DNA from 4 places in the Priestia sp. LL-8 genome. Region 3 is predicted to be linked to each of the others. Evidence: riboswitches for the same ligand, from Rfam matches in the RefSeq annotation. Region 3 holds a riboswitch; each other region holds the start of a gene.
What was found. A riboswitch is a leader RNA that binds a small molecule or an ion and turns the genes downstream of it on or off. The one in region 3 is predicted to bind thiamine pyrophosphate.
Positions count from the first base shown of each region.

Region 1 (8,094 bases), 110 kb from region 3:
CTTCAGTTCCAATTGTTAATACGCCATCTTTTTTCACTTTATTGTATAAATCTTCTTGTGAAGATTTATTGTCTCCATTGTTTGCTTCATTTTTTGAGCTAGAACCGCATGCGGCAAGCACAACTGTGAAAGCTAATAGTAGCGACAAAAGTGCAGCAAATTTCTTCATTTTCTAAACCCCCTAGTATTCTGATAGGAAATGATACTCTGTGATACTAAACAAGAACACAGCAAAAGTCAACAAAAAAAACTTATACGATTAATGTGACTTAAAATAAGGGAAATATACCTTCTATACACGGTTTGTCATAAGGATACAGAAAGATTTTATAATTTGGATTAAATGGATTTTTAAGGGATGTTTGAGGAGTAAAAAGGAAGTTTCATGCGACGATTTTCTCTTTCATTTTTTCATGACTTTTGGTGCAATAAACATATAGTTAAATGTTAAGGTAGAAATAAATTCCTTATGGTACACTTAAAGAAGAATTTATGAAACGGAGCGATATGATGAAAGCCATAAACTTAATCTCAATTGCCTTTGGTGCTATCGCTGGTACATATGCACGTTATTTTCTAAATCTTTCCTTATTATATACGGGGTATCCAATAGGAACAGTAATTGAAAACCTATTAGGTAGCTTCATATTAGGACTATTAACGGGATTTTTTGCATGGAAACAGCCAAAGGAATGGATCAAGCTTGGACTAGGCGTGGGCTTATGCGGCGGTTTTACCACGTATTCAACGTTTGCAGGAGACTTCGTTTCTCTCACTCAGCATTATTTATGGGGTGGAGCCATTTATTTCATTGTCTCTTTAGTAGGTGGAATCCTTTTTGCTTTAGCAGGCTATCTATGCGGTGAAGCGGCAGGAAAAAATTTAGTAAAAGTACATGAGGTGAAGTAAATGAGCATAGTGAGCTTGGCACTTGGGGGGGCAGCTGGAGGCATATGCCGTTATCTTTTGGGATTAAAGGTTACAAAAACAGCTTCAAATCCTCCTTTTCCAGTATCAATGCTGTTTGTTAACTTGCTTGGTGCGTTTGGACTTGGTCTTTTTTACGGTAGTTATTATGGAAAGGTTCCGAGTCATGCTTATAATGATTCAATATTTCTAATGATCGGCATTGGTTTTTTCGGGGCTTTTACCACTTTTTCAACGTTTAGTGTGGAAACCGTGCAGTTAATTCGAGAAAAATCTTATCAGAAAATGTTGGTGTACGTGGGGATTTCAGCATTTGGAACAATTGGTTTATTTACAGTCGGTTTACTGGCAGGAACGTTTTTATTTAAATAAAGAGAACGTTTCTAGTAGTTTCTAGTAGGGAAAAACAAAAAGACGGAGAAGTAGAGAATGGATAGAAAAGCAGAAGTTTGGAAATACATTTTGTTGATTGTGGCTGTTGCAGGTCAGATCATCGGTTTTTTATTTTTATTTATAAATGTTGTGGCGGCATTTATTTTTTACGGTTTTTATATTCTAACTTTTATTATGTTACTCCTGCTGTTTATATGGGATCGGAAAAAGGAAAAAGACAAAGAAGAATTTGACGACTATACCGATTACTAACCATATAAAAAGCAGAATGGTGCGGTGCGCCGGGCCTCTTAGTAAAGAAGCTTAAAAGATACATCTATAAAAGGAAGAGAGCCGTAAGAGCATAAAGAGATATTGTATTTACATCTAGTTGTGTTATAATTTTAAGTGCAAAAACAAAATCAATAAATAGCAATCACTAGGGGAGCTTTTTGAAGCTGAGACGAATGTATTTCGGACCCTTTGAACCTGATCTGGTTTGTACCAGCGTAGGGAAGTGGCGATCATGTTTACATAACGATACATGCTAACCACTCTACGTTGTAGGGTGGTTTTTTTGTATGTAATAAAGCCCTCTACACAAGATAAAGTGATTGAAATTTCTCTTTATTCTGAATGGAAAGGTTTCGATCATATGGATATTCCTAAATTTCATGTCATTACAACAGATAAGCAGCCAATTGAAGAGGTTCGGGACATTTTAACGGCTATCGTGCCTTTTGCGGGTGCCATTCATATTAGAGAAAAAAAGAAAACGGCAAAGCAGATTCAATGTTTACTAGAAAGCCTGCCATTTTGTCGCTCTAAAATGATTGTAAATGACCGAGTTGATGTAGCGCATGCTTTAAAAGCAAAAGGGGTGCAGCTTGCCTATCATAGTTTAGACGTTTCGTGCGTTAGAGACGCATTTCCTTCTCTTATTGTCGGAAAATCAGTTCACTCTGTGGAAGAAGCTCTAGAAGCTGAAAAAGATGGAGCTCACTATATTCTATACGGACATATTTATTCAACTCATTCAAAAAAAGAATTAAAAAGCCGAGGGATAGCAGCGTTAAAAGAAGTAGTAGACGCTGTGAAGATACCAGTTATTGCGATTGGTGGAATTACACCTGTAAATGCCAAAGAGGTGCTGCAAACAGGAGCACACGGTATAGCTGTGATGTCTGGTGTCATGCTTGCGCAAGATCCGCTTAAAGCAATCAAACAATATTCTCATATATGGACATCTGGAGGTGGAGAAAATGAAGCAGCATTATGATGTACTGTTAGTCGGAGGAGGCATAATTAGCTCTTCTATCGCTTATCATTTGTCAAAACAAGGAGCGTCAGTAGCCATTCTTGAGCGCAATCAAATTGGTTGTGAAGCTTCAAGTGCAGCTGCTGGTATTTTAGGTGCTCAAGCTGAAATTGATGAAGAAGGTCCTCTTTTAGACCTTGCTATTAAGAGCAGAAGTATGTTTCCTGAACTGGTGAAGGAACTAAAAGAAAAAACGGCAATCGACGTAGAGCTTATTCAAAAAGGCTTATTAAAAGTCGCTGTAACAGAAGAAGATGCACACGTATTAAAGAAAAAAGCCGATCAGCATCATCAATGGGACAAAGATGTAAGATGGATCGACGTAAAAGAAGCGCGGTTGTTAGAACCGGGGCTCTCTCCAGACATATACGGAGCCATTACAATACCTGGAGACGGCCAGCTAGCTCCGGCTAAGTTAACACATGCTCTTGCTCATGGAGCCTTGTATCACGGAGCAGATGTATTTGAATACTGTGACGTTCATTCTCTTATTACGGAAAATGAAACAGTAAAAGGTGTACAGACGTCTAAAGGCTCTTTTTATGGAGAAAAAGTAGTGATCGCAGCAGGCTCATGGGCTAAACGTTTTATTTCTTCTGAACATTTAGGTCAGGTATTTCCTGTAAAAGGAGAGTGTATTGCTCTTCAAAGTCATAAGCCGCTGCTTTCTAAAACGATTTTTTTAGATGAAGGTTTTTATTTAGTTCCAAAGGCTGGTGGAAGAATCGTAATCGGGGCAACTAAGCTGCAGCATGATTTTACTAAGACCGTTTCTGCACAAGGTATTCAATTTCTGCTGGATAAAGCTGCTGTGCTTCTGCCGGCTATTAAAGAAGCCACATTTGAAAAAGCATGGGCAGGTCTTCGTCCACAAACAAATGATGGCTGGCCTTATTTAGGAGAGCATCCTGAAATAGCGAATCTACACATGGCGTTTGGCCACTACCGAAACGGTATTTTATTAAGTGCTGCAACTGGAAAAATTATGGCTGATGCTTTGGTAGGGAAAGAGCCGAATCATTCATTTTTTACATCATTTCAGCTAACGAGAGTAATGGAGGGAGTTCATTGAATCTAATCATTAATGGTAAGACCGTTACTGTTGGAGATGAAATTGAAACGGTCGAGCACTTGTTGCAGGCTCAGAACCTGCATGAACGAGTGGTAATTGTTGAGCTAAACAAGAACATTTTACAAAAAGAAGAACATAGTGATGCAAGTTTAAAAGATGGAGATACATTAGAAGTCGTTTCATTTGTAGGAGGAGGATGAAGAGTATGTTAAAAATTGGACAATATACATTTAATTCACGTTTATTATTAGGAACAGGGAAATTTCCGGACTTTACGACTCAGCGTCAAGCGGTAGAAGAGTCGGAAACAGAAATTTTAACATTTGCTGTTAGACGAATGGATATTTTTGATCAAAATCAGCCTAATTTACTAGAAGCGCTTGATGTGAAGCGTTTCACTCTGTTACCTAACACGGCTGGAGCAAAAACTGCAGAAGAAGCGGTACGTATTGCTAAATTAGCTAAAGCTTCTGGACTTTGTGACATGGTGAAAGTAGAAGTAATTGGATGTGATAAAACGCTGCTTCCTGATCCAGTTGAAACATTAAAAGCTAGTGAAGAGCTGTTAAAGGAGGGCTTTACCGTTTTACCTTACACATCAGATGATGTTTTACTTGCGCGTCGTTTAGAGGAGTTAGGCGTACATGCCATTATGCCAGGAGCTTCGCCTATCGGTTCAGGTCAAGGTATTATTAATCCGTTGAACATGCGTTTTATCATTGAACAATCAACTGTTCCAGTAATTGTAGATGCAGGTATTGGAACGGCTTCAGATGCGGCTCAAGCTATGGAGCTAGGAGCAGATGGTGTGTTATTAAATACAGCTGTTTCAGGAGCAAAAGATCCTGTGAAAATGGCTCGTGCTATGAAGCTAGCGATTGAAGCAGGAAGAGCAGCATTTGAAGCAGGACGTATTGAAAAGAAACAATATGCAACGGCAAGCAGTCCAACAGAAGGGATGAGTATCGGTTGATTAATCGTTATTCCCGCCAAGAACTGTTTCAACCTATTGGAAAAGGCGGACAGCAGCAAATTCAAGAAAAGCATGTTCTGATTGTAGGAGCAGGTGCTCTTGGAACAGGGAACGCCGAGGCCCTTGCGCGAGCGGGGGTAAAGAAAATAACGCTCATTGACCGGGACTATGTAGAGTGGAGCAACCTTCAGCGGCAGCAATTGTATAGTGAAAAAGATGCTGATAAAAGAATCCCAAAAGCAATTGCCGCTAAAAAACGGCTTCACGATATTAATCATGATGTAAAAGTAGAAGCGCACGTAGCAGACGGTACCCCTCAAGTTTTAGAACAGCTTGTTGAGGGGATAGATGTTATGATTGATGCGACCGATAATTTTGACACACGCCTTGTAATGAATGATTTATCACAAAAATATGATATTCCTTGGATTTATGGAGCATGTGTAGGAAGTTATGGAATTAGTTATACTATCATACCAAGTGAAACACCGTGTTTATCCTGTTTGCTTGAGTCTGTACCGCTTGGAGGGTTAACATGTGATACAGTGGGGATTATTAGTCCTGCTGTACAAATGGTAGTCGCTCATCAAGTAACAGAAGTGTTAAAAATATTAGTCGGAGACTGGAATGCGCTCAGAAGGGAACTTGTTTCGTTTGACGTATGGAAAAATGAGTATACGAGCATCAATGTGAACGTGTTTCGCAAATCTGCTTGCCGCTCATGCGGCAGTGAACAAACGTATCCCTTTTTACAATATGAAAATCAAACGAAAACAGCTGTGCTATGCGGAAGAAACACGGTACAAATCCGTCCGGGCAAATCAGCTAAGCAGCCGCTGCAGTCTTTAGGTGAACGATTAAAAGAAAAAGGATATAAAATTGAACAAAATCCGTATCTGCTTTCTTTTTATGTAGATGATTACCGTTTAGTGATGTTTCAAGATGGACGAGTCTTTGTCCATGGAACAAACGATATAGTAGAAGCAAAGTCACTTTATCATCGGTATATTGGGTAAGAAAGAGATGGAGGTTTCAAGCATGACAGTACCAAAAGCATTAACCATTGCTGGATCAGACAGCGGTGGAGGAGCAGGAATTCAAGCAGATTTAAAAACATTTCAAGAGCGTGACGTTTTTGGCATGTCTGTTATTACAGCTGTGACTGCACAAAATACAGTTGGCGTTCAAGGAGTTTATCCTTTAGAAGTAGAAGCAGTTGAAACGCAGTTAGATTCAATTGCCACTGACTTATTTCCCAATGCAGTGAAGACAGGTATGTTGTTCAGTGCTGATATTATTTACGCAGTGGCTCGTAAAATCAAACAGTACGGACTGCAAAATATTGTAGTTGATCCCGTTATGATTGCAAAAGGTGGTCAATCTCTTCTTCAAAGAGAAGCTGTACAGGCTCTAAAAGAATTGTTGCCTCTTTGTGAAGTCATTACGCCGAACATACCGGAGGCGGAAGTCATCACGGGTAAAGAAATTCACACGATTGAAGACAGAAAAGAAGCGGCAAAACAGATGCATGAGCTGGGTGTAAAGCACGTGGTAATTAAAGGCGGACATGATCAATCTCATCAAGATATGATTGATATAGTGTATGATGGTCATACGTACGTTGAAATCACGCATGAAAAGATGAATACAAAGCATACACACGGAACGGGATGCACGTTTGCTGGTTGCGTCACGGCTGAACTAGCAAAAGGCAAAAGCGTGGTTGAAGCAGTTCAAACCGCCTCGGATTTTGTTCACTATGCGATTAAGCATACGCTTGAAATTGGTTCCGGACACGGTCCTACTAATCACTGGGCGTATAGAAAATACTTTCGTTCAAACACATAAAAAAACGTGCCTACAATCTAGGCACGTTTTTTATGAAGAAGGAATATGTGTAGGAATCTCTCCGTCGATGCCTAAGTAATAATGTCTAATGGGCTTTAAATTATCATCAAGCTCATACACAAGCGGCACACTTGTGGGAATATTCAAGTTCGCAATGCCATCAGGTGAAATGTTATCCAAATACTGCATCAGAGCTCTAATCGTATTACCGTGAGCGGAAATAATAACTCTTTTGCCAGCTTTAATAGAAGGAGCAATAGTTTCGTTCCAATATTCTAGAACCCGCTTTTCTGTATCAGCTAAGTTTTCCGTTACAGGAAATTGTCCCTTAGCTAATTCCTTATACTTAGGGTTGGAAGCTTCATAGCGAATATCTGTTGTCTTTAAAGCAGGAGGGCGTTCGTTCATCGACCTTCTCCACAAATGTACTTGCTCTTCGCCAAATTTTTTTGCGGTTTCTTCTTTGTTCAAACCTTGAAGAGCTCCGTAGTGTCGTTCATTCAACCTCCAAGATTTGTATACAGGAATCCACATGAAGTCCATTTGATGTAAGATAATCCATAGAGTGCGAATGGATCGTTTTAAAACAGAAGTATAGGCAATATCAAAAGTATATTCGTTTTTCTTTAGCACTTTTCCAGCTTCTCGCGCTTCTTGCAATCCATTTTTAGAAAGATCTACATCCGTCCAGCCTGTAAATTTATTTTCAAGATTCCACACGCTTTGTCCGTGCCGAATCAACACAAGTTTTATCATCGTGTTCTCCTTTCAACAGTGACTAAGGACTCTATTCTTTTTTATTATGAGAAGGAAAGAGTTTTTTATCCTAAAGCCGGGGAAAGGAGTTTTTATCATTTAGAAAAAGTGATGCTGAAAAGTAAAGCTTTAACTTTTTTACGCATATGATAAAAATAAAAAGGGAGGGGAAGATAGTCGATGAGTGACCAAGAACGTCAGATTCAAGCGTTGCACGGCCAGATTGAAGATTTAAAAGAAGAAATGTATCAGATGAAGCTTGATATTAGCGCATTAGAGAAAGAAAAAGGAAAGCCTGTTTTGACACCGGCTCTCGTTGGTCAAATAGGAGGTTTTGTTCTAGGTGGATTAGCTATAATCGGTATTTTCTGGATGTAGAACTTCTCGTTTTGAAAACGAAAAGTTCTTCTGATTTTTCAATAAGCAATTCCAACGCGGCATTTGGAGAAGTTTTGAGCCCATATCTCATGGTAGGTAAAGTGAGCGGTATCTCCCGTTGAAATTTTAACCGCATCAGCTGGTAAAATATCTTTTTCCACTCGATAAGTGCCTGTTACTTCACCGTCAGGCAAGTATGTTGGGCATATAACAGTCCAGTTTAGATCACTTTCCTTCAAGTGTAAGTATCCTTTTAAATGATCTTCTGCTGCTCTGGTCGTTTTACGCTTTGATTCATTTGATTGAAAACGATACTTTTCTGGTTCTGTTCGTGACTGTAAGATGCCTGCAGTTCCAATAGTAAGAATACGATGAACGCCGTAATGCTTCATGCTGTTTATAATTAGCGGTATACTTTTTGAAATCGTCTCTGCACCATCTGTATTTAAC
Region 1 covers NZ_JAZAQH010000001.1:525,450-533,543, forward strand. Annotated here, with positions in the region: gene U9R83_RS02780 (amino acid ABC transporter substrate-binding protein) at 1-169, opposite strand, end outside; gene U9R83_RS02785 (fluoride efflux transporter FluC) at 493-909, shown strand; gene crcB (fluoride efflux transporter CrcB) at 910-1,299, shown strand; gene U9R83_RS02795 (hypothetical protein) at 1,357-1,572, shown strand; TPP riboswitch at 1,731-1,832, shown strand; gene U9R83_RS02800 (thiamine phosphate synthase) at 1,955-2,578, shown strand; gene thiO (glycine oxidase ThiO) at 2,562-3,689, shown strand; gene thiS (sulfur carrier protein ThiS) at 3,686-3,889, shown strand; gene U9R83_RS02815 (thiazole synthase) at 3,895-4,662, shown strand; gene U9R83_RS02820 (thiazole biosynthesis adenylyltransferase ThiF) at 4,659-5,678, shown strand; gene thiD (bifunctional hydroxymethylpyrimidine kinase/phosphomethylpyrimidine kinase) at 5,701-6,510, shown strand; gene gpmA (2,3-diphosphoglycerate-dependent phosphoglycerate mutase) at 6,541-7,266, opposite strand; gene U9R83_RS02835 (hypothetical protein) at 7,447-7,644, shown strand; gene U9R83_RS02840 (NAD(P)-dependent oxidoreductase) at 7,683-8,094, opposite strand, start outside.
Region 1: another riboswitch for thiamine pyrophosphate. It lies ahead of U9R83_RS02800 (thiamine phosphate synthase); the one in region 3 lies ahead of thiC (phosphomethylpyrimidine synthase ThiC).

Region 2 (8,094 bases), 1.7 Mb from region 3:
GCACATTAAATTAACTGCTCAAGGTCTTTCACCGGGAAGACATGGATTTCATATTCATGAAATAGGAAAATGTGAGGTGCCAGATTTTAAAACAGCGGGTGCCCATTTTAATCCTTTTAAACGTGAACACGGCTATAAAAATACAAAAGGCCCGCATGCAGGCGATTTGCCCAATCTAGAAGTTGCTCCAAATGGCAAAGTAGATACAGAAATTTTTGCTTCTCTTGTCACGCTGCAAGAAGGAAAGCCGAATTCTCTTTTGGATATGGATGGATCGGCATTAGTGATACATGATAAAGTCGACGATTACACAACGGATCCTTCAGGAAACTCAGGAGATCGGATTGTTTGTGGAGTGATTACAAAATAAGCCAAAAAGCTGTGAGATCATTCACGGCTTTTTTATTTCAGTAACGAGCCGCTTCTAAATTGCCGTGAGCTTCTTTTTTTTGCACAATAGAAGAAAGAGCTAAAGAAGGTGAAAACATGGATAAGCAAGTTGTCGTAATAGGCGGAGGAATAGGTGGGTTAACAGCGGGAGCGCTTTTAGCTAAACATGACTATGAAGTGACGATTTTAGAAGCTTCTCGAGAATGGGGAGGCTGTGCAGGGAAATTTCAGCGCCATTTGTATACGTTTCCTGTTGGGGCGACGCTTGGAATGGGATTTGAGCGCGGAGGGATACATGAGCGAATCGGCACGTACCTTGGTCTAGAAATTGAAAAGATTCCTCTTGAGAAAATCATGAAAGTTCATCTTCCCCATCGTACACTGATTTATTACCAAGACCGTTATGAGCATATTTCCTATCTTCAAAAACAATTTCCTCATAAAGCGAAGAATATTAAGAGCTTTTATGAAAATGTGTTTAGAATGGCAAAAGAAATTCGCAAGCTTATGCAGTCTCTGCCGGTTCTTCCTCCTCTGACAGTCGGTGAGTGGAGCAGGCTGGCAAGTTCGTTTAATTTTGGTTCTATGAAGCTGTTGCCTTATTTTCATCAATCGTTTAGTTATTTACTAAAAAAACACAGCTTGCTAGACGAAGCGGACTTTCTTCATTTTGTTGATGGTCAATTAATAGACAGCATGCAGACAACGAGTGAGAACTGTTCAATGCTTATTGGATGTTTAGCGTTGGATATTTATCACGAAGGTGCTTTTTATGTAAAAGGTGGCTTATACAAAGTCGCAGAAGCGCTGCAAAAATCGATTAAAGCCAGCGGAGGAAAAACGACTCTAGGAAGGAAAGTAGTAAAGGTAGAGCGTGATAATGACGGCTGGATCGTGCATGATCATAGAGGTAACCGTTACCGTGCATCAGACGTTGTATGCAACGCACCGGTTCAAAGCTTAAAGTCTTTATTACATGATGAAGATTACCAACATATTCATAAGCGGGCAAAAGAAAAAAGCGAGCTTCCGCAGTGGGGAACGTTTTCGATGTATTTTGCGATTGATGAAAGAGATCTGCTGCAAAAGGTAGAGTTGTTTCAGCAAGTACTTCAGTCCGAACAAGGAGAAATGACGGAAGGAAATCATTTATTTATCTCCGTGTCTCATCCTGATGATCGTTTTCGAGCGCCTGAAGGCAAGCGTACAATTACAGCGTCCACTCACATTGATCTTAGTAAGTGGAGTAACAAAGAAGCCTATGACCTTCAAAAAAAAGTTCTTGAGGAAAAAATGGTAGCAGGCATTAAAACCATTATTCCTAGCATTGAAAAAGCAGAGCATCAAATTTCGGGAGCTCCTAAAGCATGGGAAAGGTTCACTTCTCGCCCAAACGGCGGAGTGGGAGGCTTTCCGCAAACGTTAGATCATGCCTTGTTCAACAGCATTTCGCATCGATCTGGCTTACAAGGACTGTGGTTATGCGGAGATACAGTGTTTCCAGGAGCAGGAACTATAGGCGTATCGGTAAGCGGCTATCATGTTTTTCAAAGTATAACGTCTCATCGCCACACGCTACCTTAACATTTCTTACATACAAACTACTATTGTTCATACTATTAAAAAACACCGGCCCTATTACCATAGGGCCGGTGTTTTTAGGAGAGAAACAGCTTCCACCACTTCCGTTTTCGCTTCATATCAGCAGCGGCGGTTTGTCTAAAGGTTTGGACAAAATCACTAAACATCTCTTCGCGTTCAGCTACGCTTTGACGATGAAGCTTACGTTCTTTCTCCATTTCTTTTAAATAATAGACTCGTTCCTCATTCATTGAATCAATTAAATCACGAAGCTCTTCTGTCGTATTAGTTGAAGAATTGTTTAATTTTTCAACCATAAATTTTACTTGATTCATCGCAACAGTGGAGTTGCTTGAGAATCGGTCTAGTAAATACTGCATTTCTTTAGAGGATTCATCCGCATTCTCCATCACATCTTTCATGAACAGGCGCATATCCTCGGTTTTCTCTTCAGCGATTGTTGAATAATCTTCAATCAAAGAAGTGACTTCATCAAACGATTTTTCGTTAGAACGGATAATTTTTTTAGACATATTTTCTACATCTCTTGCGCTGCGTTCTGAAGACTCAGAGATGTATGCCCCGACCGACTCCACCATTTCTACAGTTTGGGTAGCACTTTTTTCAAGCTCTCTTTTTACTTCTCCGACAATTTCTTCGCGAACTTCATTTCGCATACCCTCTCGCATTTCTTTTAACAAATCAGCTTTAAATGTATCAAGTACCTCAAACACATCTTCATAGCGGCGAACAGCTTCTACTAATTCCCCTTGAAGCAGTTCTTTTTCATTCACGACAAGGTCATTTGGTTTTGGCTCTTCAATAGAAGCAGAAATGGTCTGCTTTTCTTCTTCGGTAGCTAATCGCGCTTCAGGTATAGGGGGGATCTTTTCTTGCTTATTTTTTGGAATGTTTTCCTGCTTGTCGGCAGTTTTCTTCTTTTCTTGCTTTACTTGTTTATTGGAGTGTTCTTGAAAATCAATGACGTTTTCTTTTTTAGCTGTTTTTAGCTGTGCCGGTCCATCTTCTTTTGAAACCGCTGCCTCTGACTCCATCACTAAATGCTCCTGTTCTTCTTGTTCCTTTATCAGCAGCTGAACGTATTCTTTGACTTCATCTAACGTACATTGTTCATCAAACAGCTGTTTAATATCATTAAATAATTCAATTTGTTCCTCTGTATAGACACGGGCCCCATCTACTCGTTCAATTGTTAAATAGCTGCCCAATAATTTTTCCCATTGTTTTAGCGTTTTCTTTTCTACCTCTAATTGATCACTTACTTTTTTAATTGTATATGTCTCCATCATTTTTCATTTCCTCCCTTATCTATTTTCATCCAACTATGTAATGGATTATTTGTTGTATGTTGTATTCACCATATCTTCACTTGTTTTCCTGCTAGGTGACAAAGGTTGTCAAAACTAGACGACATTAGCCTTCTATGTAAAGAAAGCGCATATTTTGTAAAAAAATGTACAGAAATCCGCTAATGGAAAAAATTAAAAATAGAGAAGATCAAGAGAGTATAGAAAACAGTTGACGGGAAAAAATGAATCCTATAAGATAAGTTTAAATGTTTAAGTTCTTGAACATATAAACATAAGGAGTGAATATTATGTCACAGCATTATGCGCTCATCACCGGTGCGTCCGGAGGAATAGGTAAAGAGTTAGCTTATCAATTCGCAAAGGATGGACATCCTGTAATTTTAGTTGCCAGAAGCGCTGATAAACTAACAGCGCTTGGAGAGAATTTAAAATCTACTTATAATATTGAAGTGGTAACGGTTGTTAAGGATTTATCAAGAGAAGAAGAGATACAGTCATTATATGAAGAACTTAAAAATAAAAAAATGCACGTTGATTATTTAGTGAACAATGCTGGTTTTGGACTATACGGCAAATTTATTGAAACAGCTTTAGATGAAGAGTTAAACATGATTGATTTAAATATTCGAGCATTAACTCATTTAACAAAATTATTTTTACCCGATATGGTCAAAAGAAACCGCGGAAAAATTTTAAACATTGCATCTGTTGCTGCATTTATGCCGGGTCCGCTTATGACGGTATATTACGCAACAAAAGCGTACGTGTTATCTTTCACAGAGGCCCTTGAAAATGAATTAAAAGGTACCAATGTAACGGTAAGTGCTCTATGCCCAGGTCCAACTAAAACTGGTTTTAGCGACCGAGCCCAGCTAAGCAACTCCAAGCTTTTTCAAAGCGGTGCAATGGATGTAGAAACAGTTGTTAAAGTGGGCTATAAAAAATTTATGAAAGGGCAGACGGTTATTGTACCAGGAGTACAGTTTCGCCTTGCCACGTTCATCCCGCGCTTCGTGCCAAGAAAATGGCTTTCCTCCGTTGTGCGCAGAACACAAGAAATTAAATAAAGGAGATTATGTATGAGTGAAAAAGCAGTCGAGTTATTTCGTGCCAGCATTCCTGTCTTTCAGGCCCTAAGTGATTCAGCAAGACAAGACATTATTTTGCTGCTCGCCGAAAAAGAGCCTTTAACCGTTAATGAGATTGCAAACGAGTCTACTTTATCACGACCGGCAATTTCTCATCATTTAAAAATTCTACGCGATCAAAAGCTTGTAAAAATTGAGCAAAAAGGGACGCAGAGATATTATTCATTAGCTTTAAACGAGGCAGTTGAGCTATTAAAAAGCTTGCTTGCTACAGTTGAAGCCGAATGTTTATAGGGAGATGAAAGAGATGAAACACGAGCAATTCTATATCACAGATGAAACGGTCATTGAGCATATTGTCTCCACACAAAAGCAATATTTCTATGCGCAAAAGACAAAGAGCATCAGCAGCCGCATTCAAGCGCTGAATAAGCTCAGAGACGTAGTCAAACAAAACGAGCAGAGAATTATGGATGCGTTAAAACAAGACTTGAATAAATCTGAAGTAGAGGCGTACACGTCAGAAATTGGAATTTTACTAGAGGAAATTCGATTTACGCTTAAGCATTTAGCAAAATGGATGAAGCCTAAAAAAGTAAAAACCGCTTTAACACATGTGGGCTCTAAAGGGAAAATTGTTCCTGAACCGTATGGAGTCGCGTTAATTATTGCCCCGTGGAACTATCCGTTTCAATTAGCGCTGTCTCCTTTAGTAGGAGCGATTGCCGCTGGAAACACGGCGATTATCAAGCCTTCTGAATTAACGCCTAGCGTATCTCGCGTTATACAAGAATTACTAGCTGAGGCTTTTGATCCAGCATTTGTGACGGTGATTGAAGGCGCTGTAGACACGACAAGCCTGCTTTTAAAACAGCCCCTTGATTATATTTTCTTTACGGGAAGTGTAAATGTAGGGAAAATTATTATGCAAGAAGCAGGGAAGCAGCTTATTCCAGTCACGCTTGAGCTAGGCGGGAAAAGTCCGTGCATTGTACATGAAGATGCAAACCTAGATCTTGCAGCGAAACGGATTATGTTTGGCAAAGGAATGAATGCAGGCCAAACGTGTGTTGCTCCTGATTATTTGCTCGTGCATAAAAAAGTGAAAGCGCAGCTGGTAGAGAAACTTCGCGAAGCAATTTATCAATTTTACGGTAGTAATCCACTTGAAAGCGACCGCTACGGCCGTATTGTCAGTGAGCGCCATTTTACTCGGCTAGTTGAGTTTTTAAAAGACGGAAATGCTATAGTTGGAGGCGGATATCAGAAGGACAGGTTAACAATAGAGCCTACGGTGTTAAGTGAAGTGAGCTGGAATTCGGACGTTATGCAAGAAGAAATCTTTGGACCAATTCTTCCTTTAATTGAATACGAAACGCTAGACGAAGTCGTTCACAAAGTCCAAGAAAAAGCTAAGCCGTTAGCTCTTTACTTATTTACAGAAAGTGAAGATGTGCAAAACGTCATAACGGAGCGTCTTTCATTTGGAGGAGGCTGTATAAATGATACGCTTATGCATATCGCTACGCCGTATTTACCCTTTGGCGGAGTAGGAGAGAGCGGTACGGGTCAATATCATGGAGAAGACAGCTTCCGGACATTTTCTCATTTTAAAAGCATGCTGTCTCAAACAACCAAGTTTGATTTGTCATTCCGCTATCCTTCGGAAAAACAAAGCTTGAAAATGATCAAAAAATTATTGAAATAAAAGAGCCTCCTGATAGGAGGCTTTTTTGTTATTTTGAAAGTGAAAGCTGAGAAAGCGGCCATTTTTCTTGGGTATATGCCATTTCCCAAAATAAATACTCGAGTTCACAGCTTTTGATAAAGTGATCTTTCATACGGTTACGTTCTTCTTCAGTGGCTTGCTCTGCAAGTTCATCAAGCTTGTTACAAAACCATTGTGTTGTGCCATTCATTTCTTCATTATTATAAAACTGAATCCATTCATAAAAAGGATGAGAAGGAGATGGATTTACTTGCTCTGTAATGCGCTGGCCAATTTCAACGTACGTCCACGGACATGGAAGGAGCACGGCAATGATTTCCGCTAAGCTGCCTGTATGCGCAACGCTCATCATATGATTGATGTAGTGACTAGCCGTCGGTGAAAGCGTCTCAGTGTGAAGGTCTTCATAGCGTACGCCTGCTACTTCACAAAAATTATTGTGAGGGTGAACTTCACTATGTAACACCGTAGAAATGCCGGCATTAAAGGCTTCCATTTCGGTGCGCGTGCGGCATTTTGTTAAAGCAGCGCCGTAAATGCGGACAAATGCTGTTAAGTATTCATAGTCTTGAGAAACGTAGTGAATAAGCGCTTCTTTTGGCACGTTTCCTTCAGCAATTCCTTTAATAAAAGGATGGTTAAAAATTGCTTCGTAAATATAGTTTGCTTCTTGTCTTAATTGAGATGAAAATGACATCAAAATCCTCCTTTAATATGAGGAAGTCACAAACAAGCACATAAAGGAAATAAAAAACACTCCGTTTATAAGCGGAGTGGCAAAGGACAGTAAGAAACTGAACATTGCCACTTTCCTACGCTGGTATGAGCCAGATCAGGTTCAAAGGGATCAAGAAAACTTGTCTCAGCCGATGGGCACCCCTAGTGGACTTCCTGTTAATCTATGTTTAACTTACCATATATTCTGAAAAATGAAAAGTGATATTAAAACTTGGAAGCAAACTGTTTTTTATCCCTTAAAGAGGCAGCTTCTTTAAGCTGTTTTTAATCATTTTTGTGTAAAAATGCATATTTTTAGGGGAGAAGAGGTATTAATGAAGGGAAGAGCCGTTTTGGTCTCCAAAACATTTCCCCCTATAAATAGAAGAAAGGAGAGAATAAAATGGCAAAATTTCGTTTGTATGCCGTATTAAATGTAGTAGGTTTGGCTATTACACTACTTGTGAATTATTTAGCAAATGCTATTCCAATAGGAGGAAAAACAACGGCAGAGGCTTCTGCACAAGTTCCTACGTTGTTTACACCAGCCGGTTATGCCTTTGCTATCTGGGGCGTTATTTATTTATTATTAACCATTTGGGTTATACGTCAATTTTTTGCAAGAGAAGATCAAAAGGAGATATACGCACGTATAGGCATTTGGTTTTTCCTAAACTGTTTGTTGAACAGTGCATGGATTTTTATTTTCCAAAACGATTACTATAAGTTATCACTTTTAGTTATGTTCTTTATTTTGGGTACATTAATGGTTGTGTATTCCATCATTCAGCATTCTCGGATGACAACATGGTTCATGCGTCTGCCGATTTCCCTTTATCTTGGCTGGATTTCCGTTGCGACTATTGTTAATGTGTTTGTCGTATTTCAAGCGAATGGAATAGAACATTTGCTTGGCTTAAACGAGTTAGCCTGGACGATTATTATGCTGCTAGTAGGGGCCGTGCTTGGCATTACATTCACATTAAAAAACCGAGACGCTGTTTATCCGCTTGTTTTTGTTTGGGCTTATATTGCCATTGCGGTAAAACAAAGTGGAAATCAGTCCATTGTAATCACGGTCATTATTTCAGTTGTTTTATTAGCAATTGCTATTATTGTAGGATTGATTAAGCGCTATAGACGTTTGTAAAAAGAAGCTCTAGCCTATATAAGCTAGAGCTTTTTATGATGCTCTTTTGATTGTAAAAAAGCAGCTGTAAAAGCAATTAAGCTAATTAAAATACCAAAAGGAACAACA
Region 2 covers NZ_JAZAQH010000001.1:2,070,873-2,078,966, forward strand. Annotated here, with positions in the region: gene U9R83_RS10490 (superoxide dismutase family protein) at 1-370, shown strand, start outside; gene U9R83_RS10495 (FAD-dependent oxidoreductase) at 487-1,974, shown strand; gene U9R83_RS10500 (helix-turn-helix domain-containing protein) at 2,049-3,281, opposite strand; gene U9R83_RS10505 (SDR family NAD(P)-dependent oxidoreductase) at 3,590-4,369, shown strand; gene U9R83_RS10510 (ArsR/SmtB family transcription factor) at 4,382-4,684, shown strand; gene U9R83_RS10515 (aldehyde dehydrogenase) at 4,698-6,098, shown strand; gene tenA (thiaminase II) at 6,127-6,816, opposite strand; TPP riboswitch at 6,912-7,010, opposite strand; gene U9R83_RS10525 (TspO/MBR family protein) at 7,240-7,986, shown strand.
Region 2: another riboswitch for thiamine pyrophosphate. It lies ahead of tenA (thiaminase II); the one in region 3 lies ahead of thiC (phosphomethylpyrimidine synthase ThiC).

Region 3 (8,094 bases):
AAAGAAGTAGATAAAAGTTTTGCTGTCTCAAAAGAAGACTGGTCCCTCCATCGTAAAGGCCACGATGATCAAAAAAGACATCAAGAAAAAATTAAAGAAGCCATTAAAAATAATTTACCGGATTTAATCACAGAAGAAAATATCGTGATGTCCAATGGAAGAGAAGTCGTTAAAATTCCGATCAAATCATTGGATGAATATCGAATTCGGTACAATTATGATAAAAACAAACATGTGGGTCAAGGTGATGGAGACAGTAAAGTTGGGGATGTAGTAGCACGTGACGGATCTGCAGGAGATGGTCAAAAAGGAGCAGGAAAAGGTCAAGGAGCAGGAGACCAGGCTGGAGAAGACTACTTTGAAGCGGAAGTGTCCCTCATGGAGCTTCAAGAGGCTTTATTTGCTCAATTAGAATTGCCTAATCTTCAGCGAAAAGAATCTGATCAAATTGTTGTGGAACACATTGAATTTAATGATATACGACGTACAGGTTTGATGGGGAATATTGATAAAAAACGAACGATGATGAGCGCTTATAAGCGAAATGCAATGACAGGAAAGCCTACTTTTCATCCTATTTATCCAGAGGATTTAAAATTCAAAACGTGGAATGAAGTTATAAAGCCGGAATCGAAAGCGGTCGTCTTAGCTATGATGGATACGAGCGGTTCGATGGGCATATGGGAAAAATATATGGCACGTAGCTTTTTCTTTTGGATGACACGCTTTTTACGTACGAAATATGAAACAGTAGAAATTGAATTTATTGCACATCATACAGAGGCAAAAGTAGTGTCAGAAGAAGACTTCTTCTCAAAAGGAGAAAGCGGAGGAACCATTTGCTCATCTGCTTACCGAAAAGCGCTTGAATTAATTAATCAAAAGTATGACCCGAGCCGCTATAATATTTACCCGTTTCATTTTTCAGATGGCGATAACTTAACTTCAGATAACGCAAGGTGTGTAAAGTTAGTAAATGAATTGATGAAAGTGTCAAATATGTTTGGGTATGGAGAAGTAAATCAGTACAATCGACATTCTACTTTAATGTCCGCGTACAAAAACATTCAAGACGAAAGTTTTAGACATTTTATTTTAAAACAAAAATCAGACGTTTTTCACGCGATGAAAAGCTTTTTTAGAAAAGAGACAGAAGACCAGAAATATGCATAACCTAAAAGGCCTAGACTTATTATCTAGGTCTTTTTTATGCGGTTTATTCAACGCTTCTTTGGAGATAGTAAAAGTACGACTTTATCCAAAAGGAGAATAAGTGAATGAACGAAAATATAAAGAGGGAAATGCAAAAACATCAACAAAATCAGCGGTTGAACGCAGCCGAGTTAGGTTACTTATGGGCGCAATATTTAGGCGATACGCTATATGTATGTGTTCTTGGGTATTTTCTATCTGTTGTAAAAGATCCCGAGATTAAGGACCTCTTAAAAAAAGCACATCATATTTCACAAACTCATGTAGACGAATTGACGGAACTATTCAGTTCGGAAAAAATTCCAATCCCAGTAGGTTTTGGGGAACAAGATGTGAACAAAGGAGTTCCTGCTTTATTTGATGATATTTTTATGGCTATCTATGTCAATGAAATGGCTATTGGAGGTATGAAGAAATATGCCAGAGCGCTAAGCGCAGTGAGAAGGCAAGATATTTATGACCATCTATCCCGATGTGTAAAAGAAAGCGACAGTCTTTTAGAGAGTTCTAACCACGTTATTTTAAGCAAAAGCATGCTGATGAGACCTCCAGTTATTCCTTATCCTGTAAAAGTGAATTTTGTGGACCAGAAAACGTTTATATCACCACTTTTCTCTCAAATGCATCCTTTAACTTCTTTGGAGGTTACGGCTATTCAAGAAATTGTTAATACAAATGTATTAGGTAAAACGCTGATGCTGGCATTTAGTCAAGTAGCTACCACACAAAAATTACGCTCTTATTTTTTTGATGGAGTCAAACTTGCGAGTAAGCAAATCAAGCACTTCACCGAGTTACTGTCTGAAGCTGATTTACCAAGTCCGAGGCTGCTTGATGCATATGTAACCAACTCAACGATTTCACCGTTTTCAGATAAACTGATGATGTATCATACTTCCACAGCGGTGACGATCGCTATTGATAACTGTGGTGCTGGTTTGTCTATGTCGTTCCGTTCGGATGTAGCAGTAGAATTTTCTCAGCTAATTGGACGTATAGGAAAGTACGGAAAAGATGGAATTCGGATTATGATTGAGCAAGGTTGGATGGAAGAACCTCCAATGGCAACTGATCGTAAGAAGTTGGCGGAGAAATAAAAAAGAATATGTTGTCGATTATCAGTAATTTTGCGGTGCTGAAACATATATAGCTAAACGAAAATAGGTTGCTCTAGACCCACTTGAAGGAACAGTGATAAGATAAAAAAGCTGATTTTTCAAGAAGTAAGTCGAGGTGTGCAAATGAACAATAGTATAAGGGAGTCCATTGCGAAAAAAGTAGCGTGGATTAGCGTATGGAGCAATATTGCCCTTACGCTAGGAAAAGTAATAGTAGGATGGATTGGAAATAGTGATGCCGTGTTTGCTGATGGTATTCACTCTGCAGCGGACGTATTTGCCTCTATTATTGTATTATTGGTTATAAGAGTAGCGAATAAGCCAGCAGATGATGACCATCCATATGGGCATGGAAAAGCAGAAGTAATTGTCTCAGGAATCGTAGGAATTATTTTATTGCTTGTATCATTTTATGTGGTATTTGAAGGAGTCGTTGGTTTATTCCATCCGGTCGAATCTCCAAATATTTTAGCTATGTGGATTGCTGTTATCTCGTACATAGCAAAGGTATTGTTGTACCGTTATTCTTTAAACGTAGCGAAGCAGCACCACAGTAAGGCAATTGAGGCAATTGCATTCGATCATAAAGCAGATATTGTTGCTTCTATTGCAGCGGCAATTGGTGTTTTATTATCCATTATTGGTGATAAAATGGACGTTCAACTGCTGTTATATGGAGACAAAATAGCAAGTATCTTTGTTGCTTATTTAATTTTTAACATTGCCAGACAAATGATGGGAGAGTCTTTTCAAATCTTAATGGAAGGCAATATTGATGAAGAGCTACTGAAAGAACTTGAAGAAAGCATTTATGAATTTGAAGATGTGAAGCGGATTGATCGCGTTCGAGCAAGAGAACATGGCCATTACATATTAGTGGATGTACGTATTTCAATTGACCACTTTAAAACAATTAAGGAAGGTCATGATTTAGGACGAGAAATCAAAGCAACACTTATGAAAAAGCATGATAATATTCAGGAAGTATTAATCCATTTGAATCCTTATTATCCAGATTAAATAAGAAGCAGCGAAGTGTTATCTCGCTGCTTCTTATTATTTATAGATGTAGAAATTAATGAAATGAGTAGAATAAAATGATGAGGATTTTTATTTATAAAGAATCAAGTTTAATAAAATTGTATAAAGGGAATTGTATTTATTTATTGATGTGATAGGATAAAAAAGCATGTACATGCATTCACTACGAATGAAAGCAATGGACGGGTACATATAGATAATAATAAATGGTTTTGGGAGTCAAAGAAGGTGATGTTGAAGTGAAGGCAAGCATCAGATCAATCGTTAAAAAAGTCATGTTCACTCTGTTTATTGCGTATACGGCAGTGGTCATTTATGCAACTCTCATAAGGGAAAACGAACATGTTTACGGAAAAGCAATGAACTTGGATTTATTTAGCACGATCCGTCTGATGTGGGACAGTGGGAATATAATGCTCACTCTGACAAATATACTGGGAAATATTGTGATGTTTGCGCCGCTTGGAATGTTTATTCCTATGTTTATGAAGTGGTTTGATGGTTTTATTCAAGTGTTTACGACGGGTTTCTTAATCAGTTTTCTGATTGAAATTTTACAGTACAAGCTAACGGAACGAGTATTTGATATTGATGATATCTTTTTGAACACGCTAGGTACATTTATAGGCTGGGTTATTATTAAAATACTATATTGGGTTAAGAACATGCTGAAAGCACGTTTCAAAAAAAGATGAAAGGACTTCTTTACGAAGTCCTTTTTGCATCTTGTTGATAGAAACACTTAATGCAGCGCTTTACGGAAGAATGTGAGGATTCAACGATAATGTGCTGACAATTTTGCTGAACAAATAATAACTTTCTTTCAAGCAGCTTAATTTGTTCTTTAAGCTGTTCTACTTCATTATTGATAGATATTTGAACCACTGTTAACAAACTCTTTAGCTTTTTCTTTCATTCCTTCTTCTCTTACTTCGTTTACATCTTTTTCATTTTCTTGAGCCATGTTACGAATATCTTGGGAAATACGCATTGAACAGAATTTAGGTCCACACATTGAACAGAAATGGGCTGTTTTAGCACCTTCAGCGGGAAGTGTTTCATCGTGATATTCTTTTGCGCGCTCTGGATCTAGTGACAGGTTAAATTGATCATTCCATCTAAATTCAAATCTTGCTTTAGACAGCGCGTTATCGCGTTTTTGTGCTCCTGGATGGCCTTTTGCTAGGTCAGCGGCATGAGCAGCAATTTTGTAGGTAATAACCCCTTCTCGAACGTCTTCTTTATTTGGAAGACCTAAGTGTTCTTTTGGCGTTACGTAGCAAAGCATAGCTGTCCCAAACCATCCAATCATTGCAGCACCAATACCTGATGTAATATGGTCATAGCCTGGAGCGATGTCGGTTGTAAGCGGTCCAAGAGTATAGAAGGGAGCTTCTTGGCATATTTCCATTTGTTTATCTACATTTTCTTTGATAAGGTGCATAGGGACGTGTCCAGGACCTTCAATCATAACTTGTACATCGTGTTTCCAAGCAATTTTAGTTAGTTCGCCAAGCGTTTCTAATTCACCGAACTGTGCCTCATCATTAGCATCTGCAATGGAACCAGGACGTAGCCCATCGCCAAGGGAAATAGAAATATCGTATGCTTTACAGATTTCACAGATTTCTTCAAAGCGAGTATATAAAAAGTTCTCTTCATGATGAGCTAAACACCACTGCGCCAAGATGGATCCTCCGCGTGAAACAATACCTGTCGTACGTTTCGCTGTTAGAGGAATATAGCGTAAAAGAACACCTGCGTGAATAGTAAAGTAATCAACACCTTGTTCTGCTTGTTCAATTAATGTATCGCGGTATGCTTCCCACGTTAGATCTTCTGCTACGCCTTTTACTTTTTCAAGCGCTTGGTAAATAGGAACGGTCCCTACAGGAACAGGCGAGTTGCGGATAATCCATTCGCGTGTTGTATGGATATCTTTTCCTGTTGATAAATCCATAATTGTATCGGCTCCCCAACGCGTTGCCCATGTCATTTTTTCTACTTCATCTTCAATAGCTGAACGAATAGCTGAATTTCCGATATTAGCATTAATTTTTACATGGAATTTGCGGCCGATAATCATCGGTTCGCTCTCAGGGTGATTGATATTATTAGGGATAATCGCACGTCCTCTTGCTACTTCTTCACGCACAACTTCAGGATCCATCTGTTCACGAATAGCGATAAACTCCATTTCGGGCGTGATGACTCCTTTTTTCGCATAGTGCATTTGCGTTACATTTTGATTTTTTTTTGCGCGCAGCGGTAAACGACTAGTGTTAAAGCGCTCGTACTGATCTCTTGGATCACCATCATAATAACCGTTATCCTGTGGCTGAACAGTACGGCCTTGATATGTTTCTACATCGTTTCGTTCTGCAATCCACTTTTCGCGCAGAGCCGGTAATCCTTTTTGTAAATTAATTTCATAACGGGGATCTGTATAAACACCGCTCGTGTCGTATACACGTACGGGACTATTTTCTTCTTCACCAAAAGATCCTGTAGTAGGAGACTGATGAATTTCACGCATAGGTACTTTAAGGTCTTCTCTGGATCCTTGGACATATACTTTGTGACTGTTTGGAAAAGGCTTTTTCATAGAAACTGATACATTTTGTTTTGACATTACATATTCCTCCGGTTTCGCATAAAGTGTAGCTATACCGAACCATAAAAAAATCGGGTTCTGTGATAGACAGAACCCGATGGAATAGGCGAAAAAAGAATAAACATATACTATTCTTTTCAAGACTACTTCCCTCCGCTGGTATAACCCAAATCAGGTTCAAAGGGTTAAAGAGTTTTATTGCACTCTTCTCTCAGTCTGAGCTATCAGACACCCCTAGTAGAAATAACATTCGAATTATTCAATTTACGGCTTAAGTTTACCATCATTCGGTAAAAAATCAACCCTTAATATAAAAAAGCTAGACAATTAGCGTTGTCTAGCAGCGTCGATTGCAATTACAATAGCTGTAATAATATGCATGATAAATCCTAAAAATGGAATCCAAGCAACCAGTGAGGTAACAAGCCCTAGTATGTTTCCATAAGCAGATAACCCGCGTCTATTCGCTAAAATGAGTGTGATAGCATGAAGAATAAATCCAATAAAAAGAGGGGTATAACTAAAGCCCATAACAATCCCAGCGCCAATTAAAGGAATTCCGAGTAACGCTTCATACCCAGCAGTAACCCATTTCATTGTACGTACATTTCCATTCATAGTAAAAAGCCTCCTAAAAAAGATACTATTATATACGAGAAAAGAGAGAAAAAAGTTTCAAATTACTTAGGGGATATGTCGTATAAGCAAGCACTAGTTGATTAAAATGATAGATGACAGTAAAGGGTATGGAAAAAACATAATGATTTAGTCATTTTTTCACACCAAAGAAAAATAGTCTAGATGATTCATTTTTAGCTAAGGGCCCGGAATGTATACCGAACACAGCGACTGCTTTTTAAAACAAATAAAAGCTGATATCTTGTTTTTGGGTTCTAGCATGTAAGGTTTTTATTACAAATTATTAAAGATTCTTATCTTTTTGCAAATACACATTGTATTTCATAGTTTTAACAATTATGATAAAAAAGCAAGTGTCAAAATAGGAAAATAGTTGAGCATGTAAAACGAAGCGATAAGCTTATTAATTTGAAAGAAAGGCAAGGTATATAGCTTTATGTGGGAAATTATTGTAGCAATCATTTTAGGGATTGTAGAAGGTTTAACAGAGTTTGCTCCTGTTTCGTCAACTGGGCATATGATTATTGTGGATGACCTGTGGTTGAATTCAAAAGAATTATTTTCATCTCCAGTAGCTAATACATTTAAAATTGTTATTCAGCTAGGGTCGATCTTAGCAGTAGTTGTTATTTTTAAAGATCGTTTTATTAATTTATTAGGATTGGGAAAAAAACCAGCTGCTCCAATTGGACCGACAAATCGCTTGAATTTAATGCAGGTAATTGTTGGTCTGTTACCCGCAGGAGTGTTAGGACTTTTGTTTGATGATTACATTGATGAACATTTGTTTTCTTTAAATACGGTGCTAATTGGCTTAGTGGTTGGAGCTGTATTAATGATTCTAGCAGATTTGTTTGGACCTAAACGTCCGCGTGTAGAGACGGTGGACCAAATGTCTTATGGACAAGCACTAGGTATAGGACTGTTTCAATGTATTGCTCTTTGGCCAGGTTTTTCTCGTTCAGGCTCAACGATTTCAGGAGGGGTTCTTCTTGGAATGAGCCATAAGGCAGCCGCAGATTTTACATTTATTATGGCAGTGCCAATCATGGCAGGAGCAAGCGGACTTTCATTGATTAAAAACTGGCAGTACTTCACATCAGATGCACTACCGTTTTTTATTGCCGGTTTTATCAGCGCCTTTATTTTTGCGCTGGTATCCATTCGCTTTTTCCTAAAATTAATTAATCGCATCAAATTAGTGCCATTTGCAATTTATCGAATTGTTTTAGCAGCTATTCTATATTTTGTATTTTTATAAAATAAATACGCGTGTTCTTTAGTCCCTTAAACTTCTAATAGAGACTCAAAGAGCAAGAAAAAGCTATTGCAATGTTGCAATAGCTTTTTTGCATAAATATATATTATCGCCTTTTGAAAGCGTTTTATAAACATAGGTATTGACAAAACGTGTCGAAAAATAGTAAATTAATATTTGTGCAGTATAAAGTTAAGTAAAAGTAAGACTTC
Region 3 covers NZ_JAZAQH010000001.1:417,699-425,792, forward strand. Annotated here, with positions in the region: gene yhbH (sporulation protein YhbH) at 1-1,173, shown strand, start outside; gene U9R83_RS02275 (DUF3231 family protein) at 1,278-2,309, shown strand; gene U9R83_RS02280 (cation diffusion facilitator family transporter) at 2,454-3,350, shown strand; gene U9R83_RS02285 (VanZ family protein) at 3,611-4,066, shown strand; gene thiC (phosphomethylpyrimidine synthase ThiC) at 4,234-6,003, opposite strand; TPP riboswitch at 6,117-6,231, opposite strand; gene U9R83_RS02295 (hypothetical protein) at 6,313-6,603, opposite strand; gene U9R83_RS02300 (undecaprenyl-diphosphate phosphatase) at 7,061-7,885, shown strand.

Region 4 (8,094 bases), 460 kb from region 3:
AGGGCTTCGCGCCGTTAAAGAAATTAAAGAAGCATTTCCTAATTTAAAAGTATTAGCTGACCTAAAAATCATGGATGCAGCTGGTTATGAAGTACAGCAAGCTTCTCAAGCTGGAGCAGACATCATTACCATCTTAGGTGTAGCTGAAGATATGTCAATTAAAGGTGCAGTTGAAGAAGCGAAAAAACAAGGTAAAAAAATTCTAGTCGATATGATTGGTGTAAAAGATATTAAAGGACGCGCAAAAGAGCTAGACGAATTTGGCGTTGACTATATCTGTGTACACACAGGATACGACCTTCAAGCAGTTGGCCAAAACTCTTTTGAAGATTTAGTAACAATCAAAAGCGTTGTGAAAAATGCAAAAACAGCCGTTGCTGGCGGCATTAAATTAGAGTCTTTACCTGAAGTAGTAAAAGCACAGCCTGATCTTGTTATCGTTGGCGGAGGAATCACGAGCCAAGACGATAAAAAATCAGTTGCTTCTCAAATGAAAGAGCTTATTACAAATTAAGGAGCTTTCTATGCAGACGAGCGAACATTTAAAAACGGTTATGAATGAGCTTTTACAAACAACAGCTCTAATCGCTGACGATGAAGCTGAACAGCTTGTAAATGGCATCATCTCATCTAAAAAAGTGTTTGTCACCGGAGCAGGCCGTTCAGGTCTTATGGGCAAGTCATTTGCTATGCGTATGATGCATATGGGCATTGATGCGTATGTCATTGGAGAAACCGTGACGTCAACTTTCACGAAGGATGATTTATTAATCATCGGATCAGGTTCTGGCGAGACGAAGAGCTTGATTCCTATCGCTCAAAAAGCAAAAGAACTTGGAGGAAAAGTTGGAGTAGTTACAATTTCTCCCGATTCCAAGCTTGGCAAGCTGGCTGATTTTATCGTGAAGCTGCCCGGTGCTCCGAAGGATCAAGAACAAAGCAGTTATCAAACAGTGCAGCCTATGGCGTCACTGTTTGAACAAACGCTTCTTCTCTTTTACGATGCGCTGATTCTTCGCTTCATGGAGAAGAAAGAACTTGATACCCATACAATGTACGGAAAGCATGCAAATTTAGAATAAAAAAAAGGTCTTGCTCTAGGCAAGACCTTTTTTGTTTTGAAACTTTCTATCTCACCAAATATTTATTTATCGCATAACTAAATGTACTTTATCGTTAACTTTTTCCAAAAACCCTATTCCAATTTTGTTGCATCTCCATAAAACGGCTGCCCTGCGACTTTAATGGATTCTGTTGGGCATCCTTCATACGCTTCCATCATCTCATCTTGCTGATGTTCAGGAACCTCTTTTGTTCCTTCGTTGTTATCTAGCACTGCATAAGCAAGACCTTCTGAATCGTAATCATAAAGATCTGGTGCACTCCCTCCACATGCTCCGCAAGCAATACATGTTTCCTTATCTACTATCGTAAAAGCCATAAAAAAACCTCCTTTACCTTTTCACTTTCTCGTTCAGAAAGTTACGTTCAGTATAAGAAGGTTTTTTTAAATTTGTTTTAAATTATTTAATTGGATTCTACAATATTCTCAAACATTTCAGCTACATTTGCCTTTTTCTTAATTAATCCTGACTCTTTTAACCAGTCCACATTTGACTGCCATGATTCTTTCGTTTGACTGCCAAATCCTTGTTCAGACTTCATTTTAGGAAGTAAAATATTTAAACTTTTTGTTTCCACGTCTTTTTCAAGAGGGAAGTTTGATTTATCTTGGTTATCTAATAGAATTTGAAGTGATTCTTTTGGATGTTTCTCTGTGTACTCATACCCTTTTGTCGCGGCACGCCAAAACGCTTTAATCGTATCAGAATCTTTTGCCCACGTTTGATCCCCAGTAACTGCCACTAGCTCATAGTACGATGGTACGCCGTAATCCGAAGGATCAATGTCAACTGTTTTGTACCCTTTTTTGTGAAGCAATGGTACTTCGTGATTAATATATGCCCCTATTACGGCATCTACTTTTTTACTAATCAGCGATGAATTTAACTCAAATCCTACGTCTACTAATTTTACCTTATTCGGATCTCCTCCATCGCTTTTTACCATTTTCTTTAGAACAGATTCACTTAATGGTGTTCCGCTGTAGCCTACTACTTTTCCTTCTAAATCTTTAGGACGCTTAATACCGCTATCTTTCAATGCCACAACTCGGTTTAGCGGAGATCTTACAATCGCTCCCACCGACTTTACCGGCACATCTTCATTTGCTCGTGCCATTGCTACATCAGGCTGATAATAAAGGCCGAGCGTAACTTTCCCCGCAGCTGCTAAATTAAGCGAGTCCGTTGGATTAGCAGGAAACTGTACTTTTACATTCAGCCCTTCTTTTTTAAAATATCCTTTTTCTTGTGCAGCGTAAATGAAGCTGTGCACTGCATTTGGGTACCAATCAAGCATAATTGTAACGTCTTTTAATTTTTTACTTTCACCAGCTTTATTTTCCTTGTTCTGACCGCAAGCAGCGAGCATCAAAACAAGCAGCAGGCTTAACCCAATCGCAAACCATTTTTTCATTCTGTTTTCCTCCACTTTAATGAACGTTTTTCGAAACCTACTACAATAATAAAGAATAAAATACCAAGCGCAGATAAAATCACAATTGGTGCAAATACACCAGCTGCATCAAACTGTGTCATCATGCGACGGCTGAAATATCCTAAGCCTGCTTGCGCACCTAACCATTCCCCAATGGCAGCACCTATTATACTAAAGGTAACCGCTACTTTGAGCCCTGAATAAAAATGAGGCAGTGCAGAAGGAATGTTCAACTTAAAGAAAATATCTTTTTTTGTTGCTCCCATCGTTAGCATGAGTTCTTTTAACTCTTTGTTTGTGGAACGAAGCCCGTCAAATGTGCTGACGGTAATGGGAAAAAACGTAATTAATACGGTCACAATCACTTTGCTCCAAATAGAGTAGCCAAACCACAGCACAAATACAGGAGCAATGGCAATGGTCGGAATCATTTGCGACGCAATAATAAGCGGATAAAAAGCACGCTCAATAAGCGGACTCCAATTCATCCATACAGCCAGCATAACTCCCAGCACCACGGATATAACCAGCCCAATTACGACAATAGATAGCGTAGCTGGTAAATGTTTAAACAATAGATCCATTCGCAAATCCCAAAGCTTTGTTAAAATACCGCTGGGCGTTGGTAAAATAAACGGATAGTTTACAATGCGTGCTCCAATTTCCCAAGCAGCCAGCAAAATGAAGACTAAAATCACTGAAGCCCCGTACTTTTTCATGTGTTCACCTTCGATCTTAGCTGTTCAATTAAATAATCTTTCACGTCAAGCACACGCTGTTGATTCAAATCTTTTTGCGTTCGAGGCCTGCTAAGCGGCACTTTAACCTCTTCAAGATAACTTACCGGCTTGTCTGAAAAGATAAAAATACGATCTGACAAAAAAAGCGCTTCGTTTACATCATGAGTGATAAATAAGATGGTGTGCTTACGCTTTTGCCATTGTTCAAGCAGCCATTCCTGCATCGACAAACGCGTGATTGCATCAAGTGCACTAAAAGGCTCATCTAAAAGCAGCACGTTAGAACCGCTTAATACCGTCCGCAGAAACGAAACGCGCTGCTTCATCCCTCCGGATAAATCACTTGGAAAACGGTTTTCATACCCTTTTAGGCCAAACTCTTCAAGCAGCTGAGACACTTGCTGATGAGCACTTGCTTTTGACACATTGTGCAGCTCAAGCGGCAGCGCTGCATTGTCTAAGATTGTACGCCACGGAAGCAGCAAATCTTGCTGCGGCATGTAGCCTACTTTTCCTAGTCGCTTTTCATAAGACTGCCCGTTAATCACGATATCGCCTTCACTCTGCTGTTCAAGACCTGTAATGAGACGAAACAACGTACTTTTTCCAGATCCGCTCGCTCCAACGATACTGACAAACTCGCCTTCTTTCACGTCTAAGTTTAATGATTTTAAAATCGCTTTATCACCATTTTTGTACGTAAAACTGACGTTTTGAAAAGATAACACAGAGTTATTCATGAATTGGCCACATCGCTTCGTTATAAGCCATATCCCAGAACATATACTCAAAACGCGTCGTATTTAAGAAAATTTCTTCGAGCTTTTCTAACTCCGCTTCTGATTTGTCTTCAGTAAGTGAGTCAAATAAGTTGATACACCACGTCGCAAGTTCTCCAAATTCTTCTGAGCTGTACATTTCAATCCACTCGCGGTAAAATTCATTGCTAGCTCCAGGCTTTTCACTGAGTTCTTTTCCTATTTCCCAGTAGCTCCACATACAAGGCAAAAGAGCCGCCACTAATTCAGCTAATGTTCCGCTTTGACCAACGTGTAGCATATAGTGTGTGTATGCAAGCGTTGTAGGCGATGGCTGCGCTTTTTCTAATTCTTTTTCGCTGATTTCAAATTTCTTGGCATACTCACGGTGAAGGCTCATTTCTTCATTTAACGTAGAATCTAAAAGGCCTGCAAATTTCCCCATCGTTTGAAGATCGGTAGCTTTCATGGCTCCAATTGCAAATAACTTGGCATAATCAATTAGGTAAAGGTAATCTTGAATCATGTAAAAGCGAAACTTTTCCTTTTCAAGCGTTCCGTCTCCCATTCCCTGTACGAAGGGATGATTATGATTTTGACGCCAAATAGGCTGCAGCTTTTCGTATAATCGTTCACTAAATTTCATGATGTTCACTCCTTATGCGTATGCAGCCACGTATAAATGAACTGCACCATCACTTTTGTATATTGAACAAGCTGATTAATATCTAATTGTTCGTTCACAGCATGTGCATTTGCTAAATTTCCCGGACCGTAAATAGCCGCCGGAATTCCCGCATCAGCTAGCCATCCCCCGTCTGTTACGCTAGTTGACACATCAATTGGAGGCTTTTTCCCTTCCATTTGTTCATGAGTATTTGCAAGCAGCTGCACTCCTCCATGATTTTCATCAATTTCTAATGACGGAAAGATTTCTCCTCTGTCTTCGATCATTGATGTGCCTCCCCATTCAAAGGTTGGCAGATTATCTTTTAACCATGGATCCGCTTTTGCAATAGCTAAAATGTATTCTTCCACTTCTTTTGATACTTGGTCGTACGATTCATTGGGATAATAGTGAACGGTGATCCACAGCCTGCATTCATCTGCAATAAAAGCAGCATGTCTTCCGCCTTCGATTACTGCTGGATTAATCGTATTTGTCCCTGGCAAAAATCCTGGATAGCTCTTTGTAACAGCCCAGTGACGCTCCAATTCTTGCAGCCCTCCGATCACTTTTGCCATCTTTTCAATAGCGCTTGCGGCTAAAAGCCCTCCTCCAGCATGAATCATACTTCGGCGTGTACCGTCATGATAGGTTTTACTGCTTTTTATCGTAATCCATCCCGTGATGACTCCGCCTTGACCTTGAATATGCAAATCACTTGTATCCGCTACAAGCGCAAAGTCAGCTGTATACCCTTTCTGACAGCATTGCAGCGTACCTGCCTCTCCTACTTCTTCTCCTACAACGGATTCAAAAATCAAGTCTCCCGGCAGCTTGATTCCTGCTTCCGTTAAAAGCTGAACTGCAAACAACGCTCCTGCCAAGCCGCCTTTCATATCAGCAACTCCGCGTCCGATGATTTTATTGTCTTTCACGACAGCTTCAAACGGATCTGTTTCCCATTTTTCATTTTCTTGTACCTCAGCAACATCCATATGACCGTTAATAATCAGGCTTTGATAGTCAGCTGATTTTTGTCCTTTTAACGTACCCACTACGATGGGGTCGTTAGAATATAAGTCCCACATATCAATGGAGAAACCGCAGTTTTTAAGAAAATTCGCTACGTACAGCTGCGCTTCATGAGAATTTCGTGCAGGAGGCGCTGGCGTTTTATACGAAACAAGCGTTGTTAATAACTGGATTAACTCTCCTTTGCGCTCCTCTACCTGTTTGACAAGCAAATCAATTGTTTCTTCCATGTATGACACCTTCCTTTACGCATAAAAAAACACTTCTTTCGCAGGAAAGAAGTGTTTTTGTTTATGTACACAAAATTATTATAACGAGTTCGTAAGGAAATCCCATACAAAACATCCATTACAATACCTCTTTCCTACGCTAGTATTACCTAGTTCAGGTTATAAGGGTTAAGACTTCTCGTCTCTCTCAGCTTCGAAAGCACCCCTAGTGGTGTTGTATCTCTATGAAATTAATCTATTATCATATGTTTACCTGTAATAGTTTTATCATAGTAAAGCGTTTTATTCAATAGAAAGGTTCATGATAGGGTAATGAAAATAGTTTCCTTTTTAGTAAAATAAAAAGCACACACCTTTTTCAAGCAGTGTGTGCTCTTTGTTTTTGTAAGATTACTAGTTAGCTATCAGCTTCTTTAAAAATACACGTTTTTTCCATTTAGACAGTAATAAGCTCAAGTTTTTGACCCGATCTCACTAACGAAAGCAGTTCATGATCTTCTTCTATCACATGCCCAATCACGTTAACATTAGCATTTGCAGGCAAATTCCTTTTAGCTATTTGAACCTCTCCTCTGTAACGTCCGTAGCCATCATTGTCCATTGTAATTGCTCCAATTCCGCGCTCGACTGTATGATATGGCGGCACTGGTTCTACAGATCGTGTATCCACCAAACGCAGAACGTCTCTTGATATATCCGGACGCACGCTGTACGTTCCCTGTATATGAGGTGAACGAATGCGTAGCGGAATAATGCGGTTTTCTTGATATTGAACTAAACGTTTTAATAAACTTGAACTGGCGTATGGATCTCCAATATAAACCTCCGTTACTCCGCATCCGTATAAATCTACTGCAGAGATAAAAGGACATCTATTACGGTCCTTCTCTCTAGTAGGAAGACCTTGATAAATAGGACCTCTCTTTTCGCCTTCTCCAGGAGTATAAGCACACACTGGAATACAAAGTTCATTGAATAAATCTGTCTGCTGTTGAAAAAACGTTTCTTCAAGCCCTGTTTCAGGCCGCGGATAAAAATTATGCCAAGCAAGCAGCTGATGATGATGAAGGCCTGCAGATAACAGCGCTTCTATTTCTTGTTTTGACAATGTACTTGCATTAAGGGCAATATAAAACTCATTCGCAAGTAAAATCGTTTCTTCTACGCTAAAGCCATCGTCTAGTCTAATACCTGATACGCCAAGTGAAGATAGAGTCATAAGGCTTTCGATACCTAAATGAACTGGTGTATCCTTGGATACATCTGCATACACGCTTATTCCACACTCTCTAGCCACATGAAGCAATTCTTTTGCCCGTTCAGCCAAATCTCCTTTTTCCTCTGGAATGTGAAGTGAAGTGAATGCGCGTGTAACGCCGCATTCACTCGCTTCTACTAATCTTTGTTTGGCATCTCTATCGTTCAAATAAAACGAAATGCCAATCATTCAAACTCCCTCGCCATTTCATCGTTAAATCCAAAGAAATAGGTACAAATAAAGCCTGCTGCGTAAGCAATAACTAATCCAAGTAAATAAAGAAGAATTTGATGCGCATGAACTAAAAACGTAAGCGGTAAACCTGATACTCCCACTGCTACAGTTGCAATATGGAAGTGCGCCTGAAACGCTCCGCCGATTCCAGCTCCAAGACAAGCGGTTAAGAATGGACGCCCTAAAGGAAGTGTGACTCCAAAAATAAGCGGCTCTCCGATTCCGAGCAGTCCTGAAGGAAGTGCGCCTCCAATTGCTCGCTTTAAACGTTTTTTCTTTGTTTTGATATAAATAGCAAAAGCTGCACCGACCTGACCGGCTCCGCCCATTGCTAGTATAGGAAGAAGCGGATCATCTCCAATTGAATTGATAAGCTCTAAATGAACAGGAGTAAGGCCTTGATGCAGTCCCGTAATGACGAGCGGCAAGAACGTTGCCCCTAAAACAAAGCCTGCTACAACTCCTCCAACCTCTAAAACTCCTAAAAGACCTTTTGTGATTCCGTCTGAAATCAAGCCGCCGATTGGCATGAATACCACATACGTAATAATTCCTGTAATTAACACCGTAACGGTTGGTGTAATAATAATATCCAGTGACTGAGGGACAAATTTAC
Region 4 covers NZ_JAZAQH010000001.1:873,650-881,743, reverse strand. Annotated here, with positions in the region: gene hxlA (3-hexulose-6-phosphate synthase) at 1-514, shown strand, start outside; gene hxlB (6-phospho-3-hexuloisomerase) at 525-1,082, shown strand; gene U9R83_RS04550 (ferredoxin) at 1,196-1,441, opposite strand; gene U9R83_RS04545 (ABC transporter substrate-binding protein) at 1,528-2,538, opposite strand; gene U9R83_RS04540 (ABC transporter permease) at 2,535-3,278, opposite strand; gene U9R83_RS04535 (ABC transporter ATP-binding protein) at 3,275-4,039, opposite strand; gene tenA (thiaminase II) at 4,032-4,703, opposite strand; gene U9R83_RS04525 (acetylornithine deacetylase) at 4,709-5,986, opposite strand; TPP riboswitch at 6,101-6,203, opposite strand; gene U9R83_RS04520 (MupG family TIM beta-alpha barrel fold protein) at 6,423-7,433, opposite strand; gene U9R83_RS04515 (PTS transporter subunit EIIC) at 7,430-8,094, opposite strand, start outside.
Region 4: another riboswitch for thiamine pyrophosphate. It lies ahead of U9R83_RS04525 (acetylornithine deacetylase); the one in region 3 lies ahead of thiC (phosphomethylpyrimidine synthase ThiC).